3 regions of the Streptosporangium sp. NPDC001681 genome follow, and region 3 is predicted to be linked to each of the others. Evidence: riboswitches for the same ligand, from Rfam matches in the RefSeq annotation. Region 3 holds a riboswitch; each other region holds the start of a gene.

Region 1 (3,201 bases), on a different contig from region 3:
CGGCCTGCTACGCCGCCGGACCCAAGATCGTCCTCACAGTCCTGGCACGCCCGGGGACCAACCTCGGGCTGCTCCGGCTGGAGGGTCGCAAGACGGCGGCCAGATTGGCCGCCATCACCTCGCGCATGTCGATAACCCAGTGATCGGAGACAGAAATGGGCAACATGGACATCTCTCTCAAGGAGATGATGGCGATCGACGGCGCCATCGGCGCGGTCATCGTCGACTACAACAGCGGGATGGCGCTGGGCGCGCTCGGCGGTTCCAAGGATCTCGACCTCCAGGTGGCGGCCGCGGGTAACACCGAGGTCGTCAAGGCCAAGATGCGGACCATGGAGTCGCTCGGTCTCAAGGACGGCATCGAGGACATCCTCATCACCCTCGGCACGCAGTACCACGTGATCCGCCCGCTCTCCGGCCGGAGCGGCAAAGGCCTGTTCATCTACATGGCCCTCGACCGGAACCGGGCCAACCTCGCGCTCGCGCGGCACATCCTGCGCGGCATCGAGGAGAGGCTCGAGGTCTGATCCTGCCGCGGCCCGTGCCCTTTCAGAAAGGGCACGGGCCGCGGCAGGGGCTCACCGCCCGGGCGTTACCGGGGCGGTGAGCTCATCGATCGCGCCGGACCTCAGCTCTTCTCGGCGACCGCCCTGCGGCGGAGATGGCCGGCGACCAGGTAGGTGGCACCGCCCGCGGCGAGCACTCCGACCAGGGCCAGGGTGGCGGCCGTGGTGGCGGAGGAACCGGCCGGGGTCGCGGCCGCCACCGGGGCGGTGGCGCCCAGGTCCCGGACACCCTGCTCGGCGGCCTTGGCATCGGCGCCGGACAGGGCGACCGGCTTGGCGGCGACGATCGCCCCGGGCGCGGTGAGGGGCTCGGACATGATCTTGGGCTTGGCGAACGTCTGGCTCACCTGCTGGGCCTTCACAGCCTTCTTGGACTGCTCGGCCTTGACCAGGACCGTCTGCGGAGGCTTCGCCGGGTTCGCGTCCCGGTAACGCCAGGCACCGGTGGAGAACGCCACGGGGTGGTTCTTCTTGCCCACGCCGTCACCCCACTTGGTGACCACGTACTTGACGTCGATGTGGCCCATGCCGCCGTTACCGTCCACACCGAGCGTGGCGGGGTTGAACCGGCCACCGGTCAGGTCGGCGAAGGTCTTGGCGTCAAGGTCGATCATGACGCCCACGTTGGAGGGCACGCCGGGACCGCGGTCACCGACGAAGAACTTGGCCTTCTTGCCCTTGTAGACGACGTAGCCCTCGGTGAACAGGGGCCAGCTCGGGCTGGCGATCATGCCCTTCTGCATCGGCTTGCCACTGGCCGGCAGACCGGTGTCGCCGGCCCGGCCCGAGGAGTCGTCCCAGAAGTAGGAGGCCCTGGTCGAGCCCTTGAGGAGCACGACCTCGTTGGCGGCCACCTCGGTGTCCGCGCCGGGGGAGGCGGCGGAGGCGGGGGCGGCGACGGCGGGGGAGGCGGGCAGCGCGGAGGCGACGCCGCCGGAGACGAGCACGCTCGCGCCGACGAGGGCGGCGGTGGTGAGACGGTTCTTGTACGAGAGGTTCTTGATCAGACCGTTCTTGGGCAGGTCAAAGGGAAGACGCATGAAGAAGGGGCTCTTTCACGAGGGAACGGGGCAGCCAGCTGCGACACACGGCAAGGGGTGCACTGGCGGGGACGCGCTCTTCGGAAAAGCGGCGTGGCGAGATCAGCGGATCGCTACGCGGAGCACGGTCCAGGTGCCACGCTCAGGCGCGGCGACGAAGGACAGAGATGAAGTTCAGGTGGTCGGCACGGGCAGGACGGGCACCGACGCGGTGACGCGGTGATCCATGAGGGGGATCTCCTCTCCAGCTCGTCTACCGGGTTAGCTGACGGGTTCGGGCGATGGAGTTGCCCTACCGCCGCACGTTCGCGGCGGATTCACCCCGGGAAAGTGGTTCCCCGGCTCCCTGGGCCCCGCGGGCCCGGTGGGATTCGACGTCGGCCGGCCGCTCCCTCTTGTGAAGGGCAGGTCGCCAACCGATATCCGTGGACACTACCCACCGAAACCGGACAAAGCAAAGCAAATGTCATGAAAACCCCAGAAGATCTACCTACAAGCTTCAAGAAAGCCCCATCGGAGACCCCGTCCCACCAACAACCGCCCTACCAGCGAGAACGTCTTGCCGATCTCGGGTTTCACACCCCGGAGACCCGTGTCCGAGGGCCTTCCGCGCCCACGAGGGGCCCAGTCGCGCGAGGGTGATCACACCCCGAGCCCCGTGCCCGAAGCCCTTCCACGCCCGGGGGGAGAGCATCCCCGAGGTAGATCCCCCTCAAAGATCCACATTGGGGAATCCGCGCTCCCCGAGGAAGCCCTCCCTTGACGAAGGGCACCCCGGGGCGGGCTCAGTCCCACCAGAACGACCAGGCGTTCCTGCCCTTGATCTGCTCGGCGTAGTCGATGAGGTTCCCCGCGCCCTGGATGATGCTGTCGGGGCAGAACGTCCAGTGCTCCGCGGCGACGTGCAGGGCGTGTTCCGAGGTCGTCGGGGGCGCGGCGACGCTGAGGTCGAGGGTGTTGAACCCCATCCCGACCAGCCGCACCCCGAACCTGTCCTCCCAGCTCCGTACCACCGCCGCGAGCGGGACCATCCACTCGTTGTGGTTCAGGGCGCCCTGCCAGCCCATGACGGCGAGGGCGTCGGCCCCGCGCTCGACCGCGACGAGTCCGAGCGGGGTCCTGCGCTCGGCCACCAGGCCCGCGTACCAGTCGGCGACCACGCCGGGATCGGCGGCGAGCCTTCCCGCCGGGGCCGGACCCGGACATTCGACTCCGAAGGGGTCGAGGATTTCGAGCTGGTCGATGTGAGCCTTGGCGATCCAGTCGGACCAGACCTCGGCCATGAACGCGGCGGCGTGGTAGTTGTCGATCTCGACGGCGGTGTCCGGGGCGATCTGACCGGCCGACCAGGGCTGCACCGAGTCCTCCAGCAGCACCGGCCACAGGCCGGAGTGCTCGTGCTGCGCCCGCAGCCGTGCCCAGTACTCACCTGAGACGGCCACCTCGCTGAGCCAGAACGCCGGACGGCGACGAAAGGAGAGCTGAGCGTAACCGGGGTCGGGCCACACCACGTCACCCGGTGGCAGGTCCACCGAGAGCTTCCGGCCCTCACCCTCGCTGCTTCCGTCGGCCCTGTCAGCGAACAACTGGCCCAG
Region 2 (3,201 bases), on a different contig from region 3:
CGGGCTGGTGGAGAAGGTCCACGGTGGCGCCACCGCCACCGGGTCCGGCTCGACCGAGGAACCGGGCTTCGCCGCCAAGTCGGCGCGCCAGCAGGCGGAGAAGGAGACGATCGCCCAGCAGGCCGCCCGGCTCGTCCGGCCCGCCACCGCCATCGCACTCTCCGCGGGAACCACGACCTGGACGCTCGCCCACCACGTGACCGACGTGCCCGAGCTGACCGTGATCACCAACTCGATCCGGATCGCCGACGTCTTCCACCGCTCCCCCAGGGCCGATCGCACGGTCGTGCTCACCGGCGGGGTCCGCACCCCCTCCGACGCGCTGGTCGGCCCGGTCGCGGTCACGGCGATCCGGGGACTCCACGTCGACACCCTCTTCCTCGGCGTGCACGGGATGAGCGCCCGAGCCGGGTTCACCACACCCAACCTGCTGGAGGCCGAGACCAACCGTGAGCTGGTCGCCTCCGCACACCGCCTGGTGGTGCTCGCCGACCACACCAAGTGGGGCACGGTCGGCATCAGCACGATCGCCGAACTGGCCCAGGCCCACATCGTGGTCACCGACTCCGGCCTGGCCGAGGAGGCCCGCGAGGAGCTCGCCGCCTCGGTGGGAGAGCTGATCATCACAGAGCCACAGCAGGAGAGCGAGAGCGTCGGCCGATGAAGCGTACGATCACCCATCTGGCCGACGGCCGGGAGCTGTTCTACTTCGACCGCCGCGACGACGCCGACCGCGGAGCGGTCGACGGACGCGACCTGCCGCCCCGCCCCACCGCCTCCGAGTTGCGTTACGACCCGCTGACCGAGGAGTGGATCGCGGTGGCCGGACACCGCCAGGGCCGCACCTTCCTGCCTCCGGCCAGCGAGTGCCCGCTCTGCCCTTCCACCTCCGGCAACCTCACCGAGATCCCCTCCGCGGCCTACGACGTGGTGGTCTTCGAGAACAGGTTCCCCTCGTTCTCCACCTATCTGGGCGACTATCAGCAGGTCGGCGGGTTGAGCGAGGTCCGTCCCGGGATCGGTCGCTGTGAGGTGGTCTGTTTCACCTCCGAGCACGACTCCTCGTTCGCGATGCTCCCCCCCGAGCAGGTGGAGCTGGTCATGGAGGCCTGGATCGACCGTACGGCGGAGTTGTCGGCGATGCCGGGCGTGGAGCAGGTGTTCTGTTTCGAGAACCGGGGAGCCGAGATCGGCATCACCCTGGCCCACCCGCACGGCCAGATCTACGCCTACCCCTACGTGACCCCGCGCACCAAGCTGACCCTCGGGGCGGCCGGGCGCCACCGGGAGCGGACCGGCGGCAACCTGTTCGCCGACGTGCTCGCCGCGGAGCGGGAGGCCGGGGTCCGGGTGGTGGCCTCGAACGAGCACTGGACGGCGTTCGTCCCGGCCGCGGCGCGCTGGCCGGTGGAGGTTCATCTCTACCCCCACCGGCAGGTCCCCGACCTGGTCGGGCTGGAGCCCGCGGAGCGCGCGGCGTTCGGACCGCTCTACACCGACGTGCTCCGCCGCCTCGACGCGTTGTTCGGTGTGCCGATGCCCTATATCGCGGCCTGGCACCAGGCGCCGGTCAACACCGGTCGTGACCTGTCGTACACGCACATGGAGCTGTTCAGCATCCGCCGCGCGCCGAACAAGCTGAAATATCTCGCCGGCTCCGAGTCGGCCATGGGTGCCTTCGTGAACGACGTGCTGCCCGAGGAGACAGCACACCTTCTGCGCTCTGTTGTCACGAACTAATCACCAATTGGTCTCGTCTTGAAGTCGCGTGACCCTGTGTTTACCACTACTATCCTTCCCACATCGGCTGCAACAGCCGATATGCCTAATCCCAGGCGCATCGCCCGGGAGCCGGGGAACCACCGCACCTGGGGTGAAACCACTTCGGTGGAAGGGCGTTCTCCAGCCCGAACCCGTCAGCTAACCCGGTAGGCGGAAGGAGAGGAGAGTTCGTGGCGGCCCCGTCCCCCACGTTCCGTCGGCATGCGGTTCTGGCCCTTTGTTTGAGCCTGGTCGCCATGTTCACCCTCGGTGCCCCCACCGCGGGAAGCGCGGAGCCCAAGCCGACCGAGGCCAAGCTCCGCGCCGAGCTGGCCAAGCTCGGCAAGAAGGTCGACGGGCTGATCGAGGCATACGCGGCCAAGCGCGAGTCCCTCAAGAAGGCGCAGAAGGCCGAAGCCGTCGCCAAGCAGAACCTGGCCAGGGCCTCCGACCTCTACGCCAGGGCGGAGAAGCAGGTCGACTCCATAGTCCAGCTCCGCTACCAGAGCAGCATCGGAGGCCTGCCCGCGCTGCTGTTCGCCGACGACATGGGGGGAGCCGCGGTGATGGAGCAGCTCACCGCCCAGCAGAGCGCGCACCTGCAGGGCTTCGCCGAGAGCTTCGAACGCAGGAAGAGGGCGACCGAGACGGCCGCCAGGCTCACCGACGAAATCAGGGAGGAGGCCAAGGAGATGCAGACCCAGCGTGACGAGGTCGAAGATCTGATCAAGGACATCAAGAACAGGCTCGACCAGCTCGCCCCCGTCGGCTCCGGGCGCCGCGCCGACGGCAGCTGGGCCCCGCAACTCCCCACCGGCGCCGACAACATCACCGACCGGACCCGGATCATGCGTGAGGCCGTCAAGAGACGCTTCGACCTCCCGTACGCCGTCGGTTGCTACCGGTCCGCGAACGACGGCGGCGAGCACCCCCTCGGCCGCGCCTGCGACTTCATGATGAGCACCGGCGGCACGATGCCCTCAGCCGCCAACCTCCGGCTCGGCGACGAGATCGCCGCCTGGGCCATCAAGAACAAGTCCAAGCTCGGAGTGAAGTACGTGATCTGGCGCCAGCGCATCAACCACGGCTCCGGCTGGAGAACCATGTCCAACCGCGGCGGCATCACCGCCAACCACTACGACCACCCGCACATCTCGATGTACTGAGCCGCCAGGCTCCTGAACTGCGGTGATCTCGCTGTAATCCCCTCTCAGGACACAGCGAGGTCCCCGAGACCCGGCACGATTCAGTCACTGGCGTTCGATTGGATGGGCGTATGACTGATCACGATGTGGCCCGTCTGCTGCCCGGTGTCCCGATGCTCCGCGACCTGTGCCGGTCCATGGCGGTGCTGGAGGCCATCCTGAGCCCGGAGTGGGAGAGCCGCTACCACTCCTTCGACGCGGGTTGGAGCCCGAGGGCGGAGATGGCTTACACGAT
Region 3 (3,201 bases):
CGTGACCACCCCCAGCGCGGCCAGCGCCCACCCCGCCGGCCGCACGCCCGAGGGCGCGTCCGTCGTACTCAGCGTCATCAAACACCTCCAGCGTGGAGCCCGAACCCGGGGCCCCGTCCTTTGGATCTTCTGCCTGCCGCGGTCGGCCGGACGGCGCCTCGCCGAGTCGTCACCGGTCACCGCGGCACGCCGCGGCTCCCTCCCGTGCCTTGCGAGGCACCCGCCGACCACTCCTCGCCACGGCGAGATCCGCCAGGTGAGCCCTGGACCGGGAAAGGACACAAGGATGTCAGGCGAGTTCCTTTCCGAGGTAGTCACGCCACGCCACGGTGAGTTGGGCAGGCGACAGGCCGAGCGTGCCGGCGACATCGCCGCCGTAGAGCCTCACCAGAGCCTTCTCGCCGAAGCGCTCCGCGATGAACCGGCAGGCGAGCCAGGCCTCCTCGTACGCCTGCGCGAGCCGCGGGGCGCCGGGGGCGAAGTCGGCGGGACCGGGGAGACGGGCGGGCAGGACTCCGGCGCGCACCTCGGCGGCCAGTTCGGCGGCGGCCGTCCGCACCGGGATCCCGGCATCGCGGTAGCCCACGTAGTCGGCGAAGCCCTCCGACAGCCACATCGGCACCCGGCCGCCACGGGTCGCGCCGGTGGCCACGTGCACGAGCTCGTGCGTGATCACCACGTCCCCGCCGGTCATGCTGAGCCTCGCGTAGCCCGAGGGCAGGACGATCACCCGGTCCGCGGTCGCCATCGCGGCCAGGCCCCGGGTGCTCTCCGCTCCGGCGAGTGCCGCGGCCTCGGCGTCGGTGGCGGGGAACAGGATCACCGCTCGGACCGGCCCCCAGATCGCCGCGACCGCGCGGCGGGCCCGGTCGGCCCTGGCGGCCAGGTCCCGCAGGACGGCGGGCGCGACGTCATGGCCGATCACGAGGGAGTGCTCGCCCCGGACGACGACGGCGGCACCGGGCCACAGGTCGCGAAGGTCGACGGGGAGTTCTCCGGCGCGGTGGAGAGGGCCGGCTCCGGCCAGGAGAGGTCCCGTCCCGGCCAACGGGCCCACGCTCATCAGCGCCAGCATCCCGGCGAGCACGGTGCGGCGCCCCTTCGGGACGGACATAACGATGTGATGCTAGCGGAACGCGGGCCGGCGCTCCGGCCTTCGGGCCGGGGGTGAAGGCCCGCGCGGGAGTGCCCGCCGGGGCGCGAGCGTGCCCTGACCTGCCGTGTTCTGCCGCCGGAGCGGAACGTGATCCGCTGGCGCGGATCCGCGCCGGCCCAGGCCGCCGGCCACGCGCTCGCGGCCTTCGCCGGAAACGGAGCGGCCCCGTCCCCGCACATGTGAGGAACGGGGCCGGCGCCCCTGCCCGGGCTCAGGCTCCGGGCCGGACCGCTCCGGCGAAGGAGGACCTGTAGTACCCCTCCAGCTTCACGATCCGGACCGTCTTGCCACTGCTCGGCGAGTGGACCATCCTGCCCTTGCCGACGTACATGCCGACGTGGCCCTTTCCACTGAAGAACATCAGGTCACCGGGGCGCAGGTGGCTCCACGAGACCTTCTTCCTGATCGCCCGGTACTGGCTGTGCGTGATCCGGGGGATGGACACGCCCGCCTTGCGCCAGGCGTATTTGACGAGCCCCGAGCAGTCGAACGCGCCGGGACCGGAGGCACCCCACCGGTACGGATCGCCGACCTGCTTCTTGGCCGTCGAGACGGCCTTGCGAGCCCGAACCTTCTGCAGGGCCGCCCTGCTCATCTTGGTCTTGACCTTGGTACCGGCCTTGGCCTTGTGCACGGTTCTCTTCGTGCTCTCGGCCTGCTCGGAGACTCCGGCCGCGGTGTTGACCAGGATCTCAGGGGTGCTGTCCGTCGTCGCCCTGGCCGCCGTCGGCCCCAGGGTGACCGCTCCGGCTGAGGCGGTCAAGGTGAGGGCGATGCCGCCGAGGGAAAGGCGGAAAAGGCGCGACAGACGGGTGTTACACGGGGTGGTAGACAGGATTTCTCCTTGGTGCTTCCACTGATGCCTACCGGGTTAGCTGACGGGTTCGGGCTTGGAAGATGCCCTACGGCGCAAATGCGCTGATTCACCCCTGGCCACGCTGTGTCGGGCCTTTTGGGTCCCCGGTTCCATGCCTCCTGGCTGCATAGATTCGGCGGGCCGCCGTGATGAGGTCCGTCCCCGGCAGGGGAACGGCGGCCGGTTGGATTTCTATAGGGACACCGGCCCGAAGACCGACATTCACCGCGACGGCATGGCTTGCACGTCGCGAGGCCAGAAGTTACCCCGATCTCCAACCTTCGGCAAAGCATTCGCCAAACAAGAAGATCAATAAGCCTTCGTGATCTTCCTGTTACCCCTGCTTAATGACCATTTATGCCATTGAGATATGACTCTCGTCACACCCTCGGAATGACGCCCGACAAATCGCGATTTCTGTAATGTTCATCACATTTGCCATAATTCACGGTTGAAGCCGCGAGGGTGCCCTCTCCCGCCGCGGAGCACGGGTCAACGCCGGACGCACGTGTAGGCGCCGTAGATCGATTCCCTGAAGTCCGCCTCGACGATCTCGAACCCGGCGGCGTCGAACATCGGCTCGAGAAGCCACCGGAAGGTGCTGTACTCGGTGCGCAGATGCTCGGCGTAGTCCTCGCGGGTGTAACCCAGCGCGGGATCGTCGGCCGCGCCGTCGAGCCAGCGGCCGAGCACGGCATCGGCCTCGGCCGGCTGGAAATCGAAGATCAGGTCGCGCAGGCGCAGGACGCCCCCCGGCCGTAGGATCCGCGCGATGCGGTCGAGTGCGACCGCCTTCCAGAAGTCGGGGAGCTGATGGAGGGCGTGACGGGTGTAGACCGCGTCCGCGGGTGGCCCGGCGTGCTCGTAGGAGAGAAAGCCCGCCCGCACGCATTCGAGGTTGGCCAGGCCGTCCTCGGCGGCCCGGACGGTCAGGAAGTCGTGCATCGCCGGGGAGACGTCGACCGCCACCACGCGCCGGAACCGCCGCGCCGCGGCCAGCGCGAACTGCCCCGTCCCCGCGCCGAGTTCCACGACCGTCGCCGTCTCCCCCAGGCCGCGCCCGGCGAGCGCGGCGAGGTCCTCCCCCGGATCGGGCCTGCCCTGCTTGCGGTCGAACCCGGCGACGAACGCGGCGTCGAGGTGCTCGGGACCGGCATGGGCGAGTTCGTCGAGCATCCATGAAGTGATC

The links. A riboswitch is a leader RNA that binds a small molecule or an ion and turns the genes downstream of it on or off. The one in region 3 is predicted to bind cyclic di-AMP.
Region 1: another riboswitch for cyclic di-AMP. It lies ahead of ABT130_RS39680 (hypothetical protein); the one in region 3 lies ahead of ABT130_RS38520 (C40 family peptidase).
Region 2: another riboswitch for cyclic di-AMP. It lies ahead of ABT130_RS37135 (coiled-coil domain-containing protein); the one in region 3 lies ahead of ABT130_RS38520 (C40 family peptidase).

Annotation. Positions count from the first base shown of each region.
Region 1 is NZ_JBEOZN010000139.1:13,063-16,263, reverse strand. Features, by position in the region: gene ABT130_RS39690 (roadblock/LC7 domain-containing protein) at 1-143, shown strand, start outside; gene ABT130_RS39685 (hypothetical protein) at 156-527, shown strand; gene ABT130_RS39680 (hypothetical protein) at 629-1,606, opposite strand; cyclic di-AMP (ydaO/yuaA leader) riboswitch at 1,842-1,993, opposite strand; gene ABT130_RS39675 (DUF4253 domain-containing protein) at 2,392-3,192, opposite strand.
Region 2 is NZ_JBEOZN010000119.1:19,111-22,311, forward strand. Features, by position in the region: gene ABT130_RS37125 (DeoR/GlpR family DNA-binding transcription regulator) at 1-664, shown strand, start outside; gene galT (galactose-1-phosphate uridylyltransferase) at 661-1,740, shown strand; cyclic di-AMP (ydaO/yuaA leader) riboswitch at 1,813-1,949, shown strand; gene ABT130_RS37135 (coiled-coil domain-containing protein) at 2,019-2,927, shown strand; gene ABT130_RS37140 (hypothetical protein) at 3,038-3,201, shown strand, end outside.
Region 3 is NZ_JBEOZN010000130.1:2,448-5,648, forward strand. Features, by position in the region: gene ABT130_RS38510 (M48 family metallopeptidase) at 1-78, opposite strand, end outside; gene ABT130_RS38515 (hypothetical protein) at 290-1,114, opposite strand; gene ABT130_RS38520 (C40 family peptidase) at 1,368-1,919, opposite strand; cyclic di-AMP (ydaO/yuaA leader) riboswitch at 2,002-2,161, opposite strand; gene ABT130_RS38525 (class I SAM-dependent methyltransferase) at 2,505-3,201, opposite strand, start outside.